DNA from 3 places in the Blautia sp. OF03-13 genome. Region 2 is predicted to be linked to each of the others. Evidence: predicted binding sites of a transcription regulator. Region 2 holds the regulator's gene; each other region holds the start of a gene.

Evidence for each region. The regulator Rex, encoded in region 2, represses fermentation and respiration genes when NADH is low (regulators of the CRP and FNR family bind a similar motif). The targets are predictions, from matches to a motif close to ATTGTTAANTANTTAACAAT.
Region 1: fucO (lactaldehyde reductase) is a predicted target of Rex. The motif match lies at 1,606-1,625, and genes of this name have one in related genera.
Region 3: DXA55_RS14250 (L-lactate dehydrogenase) is a predicted target of Rex. The motif match lies at 1,957-1,976, and genes of this name have one in related genera.

Annotation. Positions count from the first base shown of each region.
Region 1 covers NZ_QTVR01000004.1:86,595-90,857, forward strand. The annotation lists gene codB (cytosine permease) at 1-728, shown strand, start outside; gene DXA55_RS04170 (TetR/AcrR family transcriptional regulator C-terminal domain-containing protein) at 865-1,446, shown strand; gene DXA55_RS19495 (DUF6783 domain-containing protein) at 1,452-1,559, shown strand; gene fucO (lactaldehyde reductase) at 1,670-2,818, shown strand; gene tig (trigger factor) at 3,055-4,263, opposite strand, start outside.
Region 2 covers NZ_QTVR01000001.1:12,894-17,156, reverse strand. The annotation lists gene DXA55_RS00065 (bifunctional ADP-dependent NAD(P)H-hydrate dehydratase/NAD(P)H-hydrate epimerase) at 1-1,475, opposite strand, end outside; gene DXA55_RS00060 (redox-sensing transcriptional repressor Rex) at 1,565-2,221, opposite strand; gene DXA55_RS00055 (ABC-F family ATP-binding cassette domain-containing protein) at 2,376-4,263, shown strand, end outside.
Region 3 covers NZ_QTVR01000022.1:31,724-35,986, reverse strand. The annotation lists gene DXA55_RS14255 (Mur ligase family protein) at 1-1,546, shown strand, start outside; gene DXA55_RS14250 (L-lactate dehydrogenase) at 2,050-2,997, shown strand; gene DXA55_RS14245 (CoB--CoM heterodisulfide reductase iron-sulfur subunit B family protein) at 3,204-4,001, shown strand; gene DXA55_RS14240 (4Fe-4S dicluster domain-containing protein) at 3,998-4,263, shown strand, end outside.

The sequences.
Region 1 (4,263 bases), on a different contig from region 2:
TCGGAACGATCGCCATGGTCATGGCCGTAATGAGAGGCGACGGAACGATCATCGATCAGTTTGCCAAATCCAGCGGATCTCTGACTATCATCGGCGGTGCCGGTCTTGTCATCGGCTCCTTCGTTTCCGGCGGAACCGCAACCCCGAACTTCGCACGTTTTGCAAAGGACGGAAAAGCGGGTGCCATCACCACGGTTGTGGCCTTCTTCATCGGAAACTCCCTGATGTTCTTCTTCGGTGCCGTTTCCTCGATCTTTGTCGGCGGAAACGATATCTTCGAGGTTATGGTCCGCCTGAACCTGTTCTACCTGGCTGTTCTCGTTCTCGGTCTTAATATCTGGACTACAAATGACAACGCTCTGTACACCGCAGGTCTTGGTCTTGCCAACATCTTCCATCAGAGGAAAAAACCGATGGTTCTCCTTTCCGGTATCATCGGAACGGTTGCCTCCGTATGGCTGTACTACAACTTCTGCGGCTGGCTCAACATTCTGAACTGTACCCTGCCGCCGGTCGGCATGATTCTGGTGCTCGCCTACTTCATGAACAAAGAGGACTTTGAAGCCGATCAGCCGAAGCTTAAAACCGTAGACTGGTTTGCGGTTGCCGGTGTCATTCTCGGTGCCATTGTTGCGAACCTCTTACACTGGGGCATCGCTTCCATCAACGGTATGGTTGTTGCCGCTGTATGCTACTGTGTCGGACAGGCCGTAAACAAAAGAAAATAAGCAAAATCGTCCTGAATATGTTCCTGTATCTTATCTCCGGAACATGTTCAGGGCTTTTTATTTTTTCGGATTCGCGTTATAATATATGCATAACTCTGCATAGTTATAATTTTCGAAACGAAAGGAAACTGCCCGGATGATCCATTCCACCGTATCTGCTCCCAAAGGAGAAAAAACAAAATACCGTCTTGCCGAATCCATGAAGGAGTGCATGAAATCAACCCCTGTCGAAGAGATCACCGTGCGCCAGATCTGTGAAATCTGCGGTGTTACCCGCCAGACCTTCTATCGTAATTTTCTCGACAAATACGATCTGATCAACTGGTACTTTGATAAATTACTGACAAAATCCTTCGAACATATGGGGCGCGGAACGACCGTTTTTGACAGTCTGGAAAAGAAATTTACCTATATTCAGAAAGAAAAAGCTTTTTTCGCCGCTGCCTTCCGCTACGACAAGCAGAATTCTCTGCGTGAGCACGATTTTGACCTGATTCTCGCGTTCTACGAAAATCTGATTCACGAAAAAAGCGGCAGTCCGGTTTCACCGGAAATGCATTTTCTTCTCGAAATGTACTGTCAGGGTTCCATCACCATGACCGTAAAATGGGTGCTTACCGGCATGGATCTGACACCTTCCGAGTTTGCAGCTCTTCTCGTCCGGGCAATGCCGGAAGACTTAAAAAAACTGTTCCGGAATCTGCAGCTGCTCTCTTAGAGCGCGTGTCAAAGTGGGGCTTGCAGATTGCGGAAATGGTTTTTCAGACACGCTCTGGTTATTTTTCACAAATTTTGTTCTGTTGTTTTTGTCACAATGGCGATTTTTTTTAAAGTGTTACACTTCGCTTCTTCTGTCACTTTCTTTTTCCCTTCCGGATTTGTTAATATAATAACAAGTTCAGTAAAACCATTTATTCATTTTAGAAGGGAGTTTTTCAATCATGGCAAATCGTATTAATTTAAATGCAACCTCTTATCACGGAGCAGGCGCTATTGCCGAGATCGCAAATGAAGCAAAGGCACACGGCTTCAAGAAAGCTTTCGTATGCTCTGACCCGGATCTGATTAAATTCAACGTTACTTCCAAAGTAACCGATATTCTGACCGCAAACGGACTCGACTATGAGCTTTACAGCGATATCAAGCCAAACCCGACCATCGAAAACGTAAAACACGGCGTAGAAGCTTTCAAGGCATCCGGCGCTGACTATCTGATCGCCATCGGCGGCGGTTCTTCTATGGATACCTCCAAAGCAATCGGTATCATCATCGCAAACCCGGAGTTTGAGGATGTCAGAAGCCTTGAAGGCACTGCACCGACCAAAAATCCATGCGTACCGATCATCGCTGTTCCGACCACAGCCGGTACTGCTGCAGAGGTTACCATCAACTACGTTATCACAGACGTTGAAAGAAAACGTAAATTCGTATGCGTTGACCCGCACGATATGCCAATCATCGCAGTTGTTGACCCGGATATGATGTCCTCCATGCCAAAAGGACTGACCGCTTCTACCGGTATGGACGCTCTGACCCACGCAATCGAGGGTTACACCACAAAAGCTGCATGGGAAATGACTGACATGTTCCATCTCAAAGCCATCGAACTCATCTCCAAATCTCTGCGCGGTGCTGTCGCAAACACCAAAGAGGGACGCGAAGGAATGGCTCTTGGCCAGTACATCGCAGGTATGGGCTTCTCCAACGTAGGTCTTGGAATCGCTCACTCCATGGCACACACCCTTGGTGCTGTTTATGATACCCCACACGGTGTTGCATGTGCCATGATGCTTCCGATCGTTATGGAATACAACCAGGAGTGCACCGGTGAGAAATACCGTGAAATCGCACGTGCCATGGGCGTTGCAGGTGTAGACGAAATGTCTCAGGAAGAGTACAGAAAAGCAGCGATTGATGCTGTTAAGAAGCTGTCCGCAGACGTTGGAATCCCATCTGTTCTCGAGGCAGTCAAAGAAGAAGATCTGCAGTTCCTTGCAGATTCCGCACACGCAGATGCCTGCGCACCGGGCAACCCGAAGGATGCAAGCGTAGAAGATCTGAAGGATCTGTTCCGCAAAATCATGGCGTAACGAACACAATTCGTTTCCCACATGCGAAGCGGATATTCGCAATCCGCTTCGCTACTTGCTCATAACTGAATAACTGCTCCGCAGTTTATCAGAAGGAGCTTGCACTCCTCCTGATACAAGCAAGTCCCCACCCACTGCTTATTGCTTTTCGCAATGGAAGCAGGGGACTTACTTGATTCGGCTAAATCACCCCGGAAAACAGAAATTTTTATCCTGTTTCGGGGTGATTTCTCTTTTTATTCTACTGTATTTCCGTCTGCATCCACAGTCACAGTATTGACCGTTGCATTATCGAGAACCATATTGATCATGCGCTCCATCATGATATTGCGCACTACCGTATCTTCCCCGTAATAGTCATTGGCTGCTTTCAGGAAATCTTCCTGCGACATATTGGCATTGGCTGCCTCGTCGTTTAAGATCTGCTGGTAATCCTGGTCATCTGTAGTCCAGCCTTCTGCCTCTTTTACGGCATCCAGAAGAAGGGCACTTTTTGCCATCGTTCCTGCATACGTTGCTTTCTCCTGATTGTAGGTTGCTCTGTCCGCATACTGCTCCAGATAGTCGTCCAGGGAAATGCCGTAATTCTGAAGATAAGTGGTATACCGTTTATCGTAATCCTCTTCGCCAAGGGTGATATAGGATTTCGGAATTTTGTGAAACGTACAGCCGTCTGCCATCTGCTGCATCGCGTCATTCTGCAAATTATTTTCCGCTGTCGTCTCATTTGCAGCCTCCAGCTCTGCGCGTTTTCCGGCACGGTATTCCTCCACAGTGCTGTAATCTGTATTTTTTGCTACCCATGCATCATCGAGCTCCCATCCGTCAATGTTTTCTGCCGGGCGGGTAAACGCATTTACCGTAACGGTAAACACAACATCTTTTCCTGCCAGATCGGTACTCTGATAGCTGTCAGGGAATTTCAGGTTCAGATCCTTTGTCTCCCCTGTTTTCATTCCAATGACACCATCCTCAAATCCATCGATGAAGGTACCGGATCCGATCACCAGATTGTAGGAATCGCTGCTTCCGCCGTCAAACTCCTTGCCATCAACTTTGCCAACATAGGCAATATCGGCGGTGTCGCCTTTTTGTACGGTGGCATCCGGATCGTCCATGGTGACAGCTGTCTCTGCCATAATGGCCGTCTGCACGTCATCATCCGTTACCTGCTCTACTTTCTTTTCCAGTGTAAACTTTTTGTAATCTCCAAGCGTTACACACTCTGCAGGATCAACTTCCTCATCGACAACCGGAATCCCGTCTACATCACTCGGGGAAGCGTATTCCTCAGAAGCTGTGCTGTCGGACGATGTGCTGCCTGCGCTCGACGCATCGGATGCTGAGGAAGCGCTTGTGCTGCTTGCGCTTGATACGGAACTGCTGCTTGTTGTATTGTTTTTTCCACATCCGCTCACACTGGCTGCTCCCAGTGTCATGAGCAG
Region 2 (4,263 bases):
GCTGTTACATAGGAAGCACTGCTTTTTTCTTCCGCAGCCTCTCCCGCCTTTCCATGCGCATATGCCGCCAGTGCCGCTGTTTTGGCAAGGCTGATTTTTTTCTCGTTTTTTTCACACTGACGTTTTGCTGCAAAGGCGCCTGTGATTCCCGCGAGCACATCGCCGCTTCCCGCCGTCGCAAGCGCACTGCTTCCGCTTGTGTTTATGTAATACTGCTCACGCCCTTCCTCTGCTGTCACGGTTACGGAATCCTTTCGTACACAGCAGGCCTGGTATTTTTCGGCTGCCCTTCCGGCGCTTCCTGCCGGGTCACGCTGGCATTCTGCAATGGTCATGTGCAGCAGCCGTGCAAGCTCTCCTACATGAGGCGTTAAAATTTTTTCTGCCCGGCAGCCCGAAAGAATCTCTGCATCTTCTGCAATCAGGTTCAGCGCATCTGCATCCAGAACAAGAGGAACTTCTGTGTGCTGCACCGTAAAAACGAGCAGTTCTTTTGCCGTCCGGCTTTTGGAAAGTCCCGGTCCCGCAACAACAGCGTCCGCCCAGGCGAGATCCTGCAGCAGGGCTTCTTCCGGAAGCGGCTCATCCTCCTTCCAGAAATCCGCCATTGCTTCCGGCAGGGCACAGAAAAGCGGCGTACGGTTTCTTTCCTCTGTCACAACCTTTACCATGCCGGCACCGGATGCAAGGACTGCCCTGGCACACAAAACAGCGGCTCCGCACATGGCACCGGAACCGGCAAGTACCAGCACCTTTCCGAAGGTTCCCTTATTTCCCATCGGCGTGCGGGTAAGAAACCGGTCCAGATCTTCTTTTTCCACTGAACCGTACCAGGGCGTCTCCTCTTCTCCTGCATCAAAGCCGATTCCGATATCACGGACCAGGACCTCTCCGGCATATCGTTTTCCGGGATCAAAGAGAAGCCCTGGCTTTGCACAGGCAAATGTCACCGTGGCTCTGGCTTTCACCGCCGCATCAAGGACCTCTCCGGTATCCGTGTGGATCCCCGAAGGGATGTCCACGGCAAGAACAGGAACACCGCTTGCGCAGATTGCTTCCACTGCCCTCCGGTACTCCCCTGCCAGCGGACGGGATACGCCAATTCCAAAGATGGCATCTATGATAACAGTATATTCCCGGAAATCCGGATTCTTAACCTCACGGACCCCATAATTTTCCGCAATTTTCTTCTGTGCTCTCATGCCTTCACTGTATTTTTCCGGATTTCCAAGACAGAACAGTTCCGCATCCACCCCTTTCGTCTTTAAAATCCGTGCAATTGCCGCACCGTCCCCTCCATTATTTCCGGGACCGCACACAGCAAGGACTTTTCCTGTATCCCATGTTCCATTTTGAAGCTCCTCCACGCAGGACAGCGCTGCGCGCTCCATCAGTACCAGGGACGGTACCCCCATGGTTTCGATCGTATTGCGGTCTGCCTGCTTCATCTGTGCTGCTGTAAGAATCCGTTTCATCGCTTTTCCTCCTTTTCCTGCCTTATCCGGAAAGTGAACAGAAAAAGTCTCCGGTTTCCCGAAGACTCTCCTGCTTTTGTTTTGGTTTCTTAATTGTTCTTTGGATGCTCCGCCTCATATCTGGTCAGATTGTAGGAGAGACGCATCAGACTTTCGGAAAGATGGACGTTCTCGACGATCACATCTTTCGGAAGTTTTAAGTTTAGATCGGTATGTGCAAAATTCCAGATTGCTTTTACACCGTTGTCCACGAGAATCTCTGCCATCTCTACCGCTTTTGCTTTTGGCAGTGTCAAAGCCGCAATCTCTACATGGTGTTCCTTGATAAATTCCGGAAGCTCGTCCGCCATGCGGATTTCAATTCCGCGCACGGAGATTCCTTTTAATACCGGGTTGACGTCAAAAATACCGACCGTTTTGAATCCGCTTCTTTCAAAGGCCGCATAATTAGCAAGCGCCTGTCCCAGATTTCCGGCTCCGACAAAAATCATATTGTGGACTCTGTCCAGACCTAAAATTTTTCCAATCTCGCTGTACAGATACCGCACGTTATAACCATACCCCTGCTGGCCGAAGCCGCCGAAATTATTTAAATCCTGGCGAATCTGGGAAGCTGTCACTTTCATCCGCTCGCTCAGCTCACCGGAAGAGATCCGTTCTACTCCGTCCTCCAGCAATTCGCCCAGGTAACGATAATATCTAGGAAGTCTTTTGATAACTGCCCGCGAAATTCCTTTTTCTTCCAAGATAAATTCCTCCTTATTTACACCTGCATATATTCATATTATATATGGTTGATAGAAAATTGTCAAAGATTTCTTGAAATTTTGTGTATTACTCTCTATAATAAGGATGGTGTATTATGTCAAAATACAGAAATATGTTATCTGGAGGAACCACATGATTCTTGCATGTCAGAATATCTCGAAAGCATTCGGGACAACGGAAATTATCAAAAATGCATCTTTTCATATAGAAGAACGCGAAAAAACCGCACTGGTCGGCATCAACGGTGCCGGAAAATCGACGCTGTTAAAAATCATCATCGGCGAAATGAGGGCCGATGAGGGAGAGGTCATCCTCTCCAAAGGAAAGACGATGGGCTATCTCGCCCAGCATCAGGATCTGACCGGACACCTTTCCATTTACCAGGAAGTGCTGACCGCGAAACAGAATCTGATCGATATGGAGGAACGCCTCCGTCAGATGGAAAGTGATATGAATACAAAATCCGGTGCAGAGCTGGATGAACTTCTTTCCACCTACACCCGCCTCTCCCATACCTTTGAACTGGAAAACGGATACGCGTACCGCAGTGAAGTCGTCGGTGTTTTAAAAGGTCTTGGCTTTTCCGAGAGCGATTTTGAAAAACAGGTGGACTCCCTCTCCGGCGGTCAGAAGACCCGCGTGGCACTTGGTAAACTGCTGCTCACCAAACCGGACATCATTCTGCTCGACGAGCCGACCAACCACCTCGATATGGACTCGATCTCCTGGCTCGAAACGTATCTTTTAAATTACAGCGGAGCCGTCCTGATCGTCTCCCATGACCGTTACTTTCTCGACCGCGTTGTCACAAAAGTCGTTGAAGTGGACAATAAAAAAGTAACAACTTTTGAGGGAAACTATACCGCCTACAGTCAAAAAAAAGCAATGCTCCGTGAAGCCGCTTACCATGCCTGGGTCAACCAGCAGCAGGAAATCCACCATCAGGAAGAAGTCATTGCAAAGCTGAAATCTTTCAACCGCGAGAAATCCATCAAACGCGCCGAGAGCCGTGAAAAAATGCTGGACAAAATGGATGTGCTGGAAAAGCCGACCGAAGTACGCTCCGATATGCGGATCCGTCTGGAACCGCGCATCACAAGCGGAAACGATGTGCTGACCGTCGAGCACCTCTCCAAAGCCTTCCCGGGACAGACGCTTTTCCAGGATCTGAATTTCGAAATCAAGCGCGGGGAGCGCGTCGCAATCATCGGAAACAACGGAACGGGAAAAACGACGATCTTAAAGATCTTAAACGAAGTCATCCGCCCGGATGCCGGCTCTTTTACACTTGGAAGCCGTGTACAGATCGGTTACTACGATCAGGAGCATCAGGTGCTCCACATGGAAAAGACCATTTTCCAGGAGATTTCCGACGCGTATCCGTATCTGACAAACACCGAAATCCGAAATGTGCTGGCCGCCTTCCTGTTTACAAACGACGATGTCTTCCAACCGATTCATACCTTGAGCGGCGGTGAGCGCGGACGAATTTCTCTTGCCAAGCTGATGCTCTCGAACGCCAACTTCCTGATCCTCGACGAGCCGACCAACCACCTCGATATCGTATCAAAGGAGATTCTGGAAAACGCGCTGAAGGATTACACTGGAACGGTACTGTACGTTTCCCACGACCGTTACTTTATCAATCAGACTGCAACCCGGATTCTGGAGCTGACGGGACAAACACTCGTCAACTATATCGGAAATTACGATTACTATCTGGAGAAAAAAGAAGAGCTGACCCGCATCTATGCTCCTGCTGCCGATGCCGCCGCTCCGGAAGAAACAGCGGCTCCTTCCGAAGCCTCCTCCACAAAGCTGGACTGGAAAGCGCAGAAAGAAGAACAGGCACGTCTCCGCAAGAAAGAAAACGAGCTGAAAAAGACGGAGAAACGAATTGAAGAGCTTGAGACACGCGATTCGGAAATTGATGAGGAAATGTCGAAACCGGAAGTCGCAACGAATGTGGCAGAGTGTGTGAAATTAAGCAAAGAGAAAGCAGAGATTGCCGCGGAACTCG
Region 3 (4,263 bases), on a different contig from region 2:
ACAGTCGGTATTAGAATATAAGAAACTTCTGGAGCAGGAAGGCCTTCTGGTGGAATTTGCAGAGCCGGAAGGAAAAGAAGGAGAGGACAGACCCGTTACCCTCGTAACGTATTTTTCGGGCGGAGCGGATCAGGGAACGCTGTTTCTCTGCAAAGGAGCTGCATTCAAAGAGGTATACTTAAAAGACGCCGTAAACCGCGGTGCTGTTGCCTATGTAAGTGAAAAAAAATACGAAGCGGGAAAAGAAATTCCGGCACTCATCGTCAACGATGCCAGAAAAGCACAGTTTGTGCTGGGTGAGGCGTTTTACGATTATCCGGCAAAGTCGCTGCATGTCACGGCGCTGACCGGAACAAAAGGAAAGACAACGACAGCCTACTACCTGCAGTCGATGCTCGATGCCTGCCTGAAAAAACAGGGCGGAAACGGATGTGCACTGTTAAGTTCGATTGAATATTACGACGGAAAGACGAGAGAAGCATCAACGCTCACCACGCCGGAATCCCTGGAGCTGTGCCGTCATATGCGCAATGCCGTAGATGCAGGCCTTTCCCATATGGTGATGGAAGTATCCTCCCAGGCGCTCAAATACGAGAGAGTCGGAAACACGCATTTTGATACCGCCATTTTCCTGAACATCTCCAAGGACCACATCAGCCCGACGGAGCACAAGGATTTTGATGATTATTTCCAGTCGAAATTAAAGATCTTCGACCGCTGCACCTGCGCCTGCGTGAACCTGGACAGCGACCATATCGGGGAAATCCTGAAAGCTGCGGCAAAATGTGAGCGCGTCGTTACGTTTGGATCGAAAGAAAATGCTGTAATCCGCGTGAGTGATATCAAGCCGGGCAGAGGAAAATTCTATTTCCATGTGGCAGGACCGGATTTCTCGGAAGATTTTACCCTGCCGGTGCACGGAGCCTTCAATGTGGAGAATGCCGTAGCTGCCATTGCGGCTGCCTGGTCGATGGGAATCCCGGTTTCGCTGATCAAGGAAAGCCTCCTTGGCGTCACCGTTCCGGGAAGGATGGAGACGTATGAGAGCAGCGCGGGCGAGGTCACGGCGATCGTGGATTTCGCGCACAATGGCCTGAGTTTTGAAAAAATGTTTGATACCGTAGCACTCGAATACCCGGGGAGCCGCGTAAGCGTTGTGTTCGGAACCCCGGGCGGAAAAGCATTCAACCGCAGAAAAGATATGGGTGAGATTTCCGGAAAACGGGCGGACCGGATTTTCCTCGTACCGGATGATCCGGGAAACGAAGATCCGCAGGCGATCTGTGAGGAGATCGGCGGGTACATAGCAAAGGAAGGTGCATCCTTCCAGATCCGCATGGACCGCGGAGCAGCAATCCGGGAGGCGATTCTTGGCGCCGTACCGGGAGAGGTTGTTCTGATCCTTGGAAAAGGCGCGGACGTGACGATGCACGTCGGAAACGGAAATGTGCCGTACCGGTCAGATGCCGTCTATGCAAAAGAGGCGCTTGCCGAATATGGAAATGCATTTGCCGAAGCGGCAACGGCTCGTGAAACAGAAGAATAGAAGCAAAAACAGAAAAAACAGAGCAAAAAAGACACGGAACAGAAAAATCCGTGTCTTTTTTGCGTCTGGCGGCAGCAGAAATGAAAATCAGACAGGAAATTTGGCGGATACATCCTACAAAATGTAGAAAAGAAGGACAGAAACTAGCCCGTATGACGAAAAGTTGTTAAAAATATAACGAACGAAAGTTAGACGTGTGAAACTAAACACAGAAAGCAAAAACCCGGGAACCATGCGGAAAAAGACGAATTCTGCGGGATGAAGGACAAAGCTGTAAGTTTTTGGAAAGAATTCTTGTGAAAAAGAACAAAAAATGGTATAATTGTATTGAAATATATCCAGAACACCCCTTCTGGAAGCGTACGGGCTCAGTGAGAAAAAAGATTTCACGAAAATGCTCGAAAAAAACACTTGTTAAATTCTTGTCATAGTGCTATGATAAGGAAAGTGAAAAATTTATCAATCACAAAAACCAACTAGGGGTATTTTAGAAAGGAGTATTTATGAGCAGCAAGATTACCATCATTGGAGCTGGAAGCGTTGGATCTACGATCGCCTATACACTGTCGAACGAAGACATCGCGTCTGAGATTGTTCTCATCGATATTAACAAGAAAAAAGTAGAGGGAGAGGTTATGGATATCGCGCAGGGTACCTGCTTCCGCGATCCGGTCTCCATCATCGCAGGTGAGTATGAGGATGCCAAGGACTCTGATATCGTAATTATTACTTCCGGTATTGCAAGAAAGCCTGGCCAGACCCGTATTGAGCTGACCCAGACCAACGTAAACATCTTAAAATCCATCACACCGGAAATCGTAAAAGCGGCTCCGAATGCCATCTACATCATTGTAAGCAACCCGGTTGATATCATGACCTACGTGTTTACAAAGATCTCCGGACTTCCGGAAAACCAGATCCTTGGTTCTGGTACCATGCTGGATTCCGCGAGACTTCGCTGCGGACTGTCTGAACACCTCAACATTGCCCAGAAAAACATCCACGCTTACGTATTCGGTGAGCACGGCGATACTTCCTTCATTCCGTGGAGCGGCGCTTACGTTTCCGGTGTCAGTCTGGACGAGTACTACGAGACCGTAGAAAAAATGGGCAGGAACGTAACCAAGATCGACAAAGATGCTATGCTGGAGTACGTAAGAACTTCCGGCGGACAGGTTATTGCAAACAAAGGAGCTACTTTCTATGCAGTATCTGTTGCAGTATGCAAACTGGTAGCAACCATTCTTTCTTCTTCCGATTCTGTAGCAACCGTATCTTCCATGATGCACGGTGAGTACGGCATCGAGGATGTATGCTTAAGCACACTGACCCTCGTTGGACCGAAAGGCGTACAGGGCAAGATTCCGATGCGTATGACAAAAGAGGAAGTAGAAAAACTCAAAGCAAGTGCCGACGCATTAAAAGCAGTTATCGCACAGATCGAGCACTAAGAGCGGGCAATAAGCTCAAAACATAAAATTTATGGCAGTGGCAGAAAGTGCGAAAGAGCGGTATCTCCCACTGCCTTAACGTGCGCCTGAAGAAATTTTCCGCCGGGTGTACATAAAAAGAGTACCGGAAACTTTTCCGGTGCCGGACAGAAGATACCGCAGGAAAAATGGAAACCAACAGGAGCAAGTAAGAAAGGAGCAATTCCATGACCTACAGTTATTTTCCGGGCTGTACGCTGAAGAACAAAGCAAAAGATCTGGATCATTATGCCAGAGAGTGCGCAAAAGTTCTGGGATTTGAACTGGAAGAAATTGAAAACTGGCAGTGCTGCGGAGCTGTGTATCCACAGGCATCCGATGAAATCGCCACAAAACTTTCTTCGGTTCGCGCCTTAGCAGACGCCAAAGAAAAAGGACAGGATCTGATCACAGTCTGTTCCGCCTGTCATCACGTGATCAAACGCGTAAACGATGACATGGCGAATGTAGAAGACATTCAGACAAAAGTAAACAACTACATGGCTCTTTCCGAGCCATATCTTGGCGAAACGAAAGTACTTCATTATCTGGAAGTGCTGCGTGACGTCGTTGGATTTGACAAGATCAAAGAGAAAGTGGTAAACCCATTAAAAGGAAGAAAAATCGGCGCATATTACGGCTGTATGCTGCTTCGTCCGAGCACCACAATGCAGTTTGACGATCCGGAAAATCCGACAATCATTGAAGACTTTATCAAGGCCCTTGGCGCAACACCGGTCGTATATCCGATGAGAAATGAGTGCTGCGGCGGCTACATATCCCTCAAAGAAAAGAAAATGGCATCCAACATGGTAGACCAGATCATGGCATCCGCATCCTACAAAGGAGCAGAAGAACTGATCACTGCATGTCCGCTTTGCATGTACAACCTGCGCAATAACGGAACAAAAGAAGGTCTTCCGGTTACCTACTTTACCGAGCTTCTTGCAGAAGCACTCGGCATCAAAGAGGAGGTGCAGGCATGAAAATTGCAACATCCGATGAAATCCGTGCCATCGCCGGTGTGGATACCAGAAAATGTATGAAATGCGGTAAATGTTCCGCATCCTGTCCTGCTTATAACGAAATGGACATCCGTCCGCATCAGTTTGTATCTTACGTACAGAACGGCGATGTGGAAGCACTGATGAACTCCAAGTCCATCTGGAAATGCCTCTCCTGCTTCGCATGTGTAGAGCGCTGTCCAAGAGACGTAAAACCTGCCAAACTGATCGAGGCAGTTCGTCT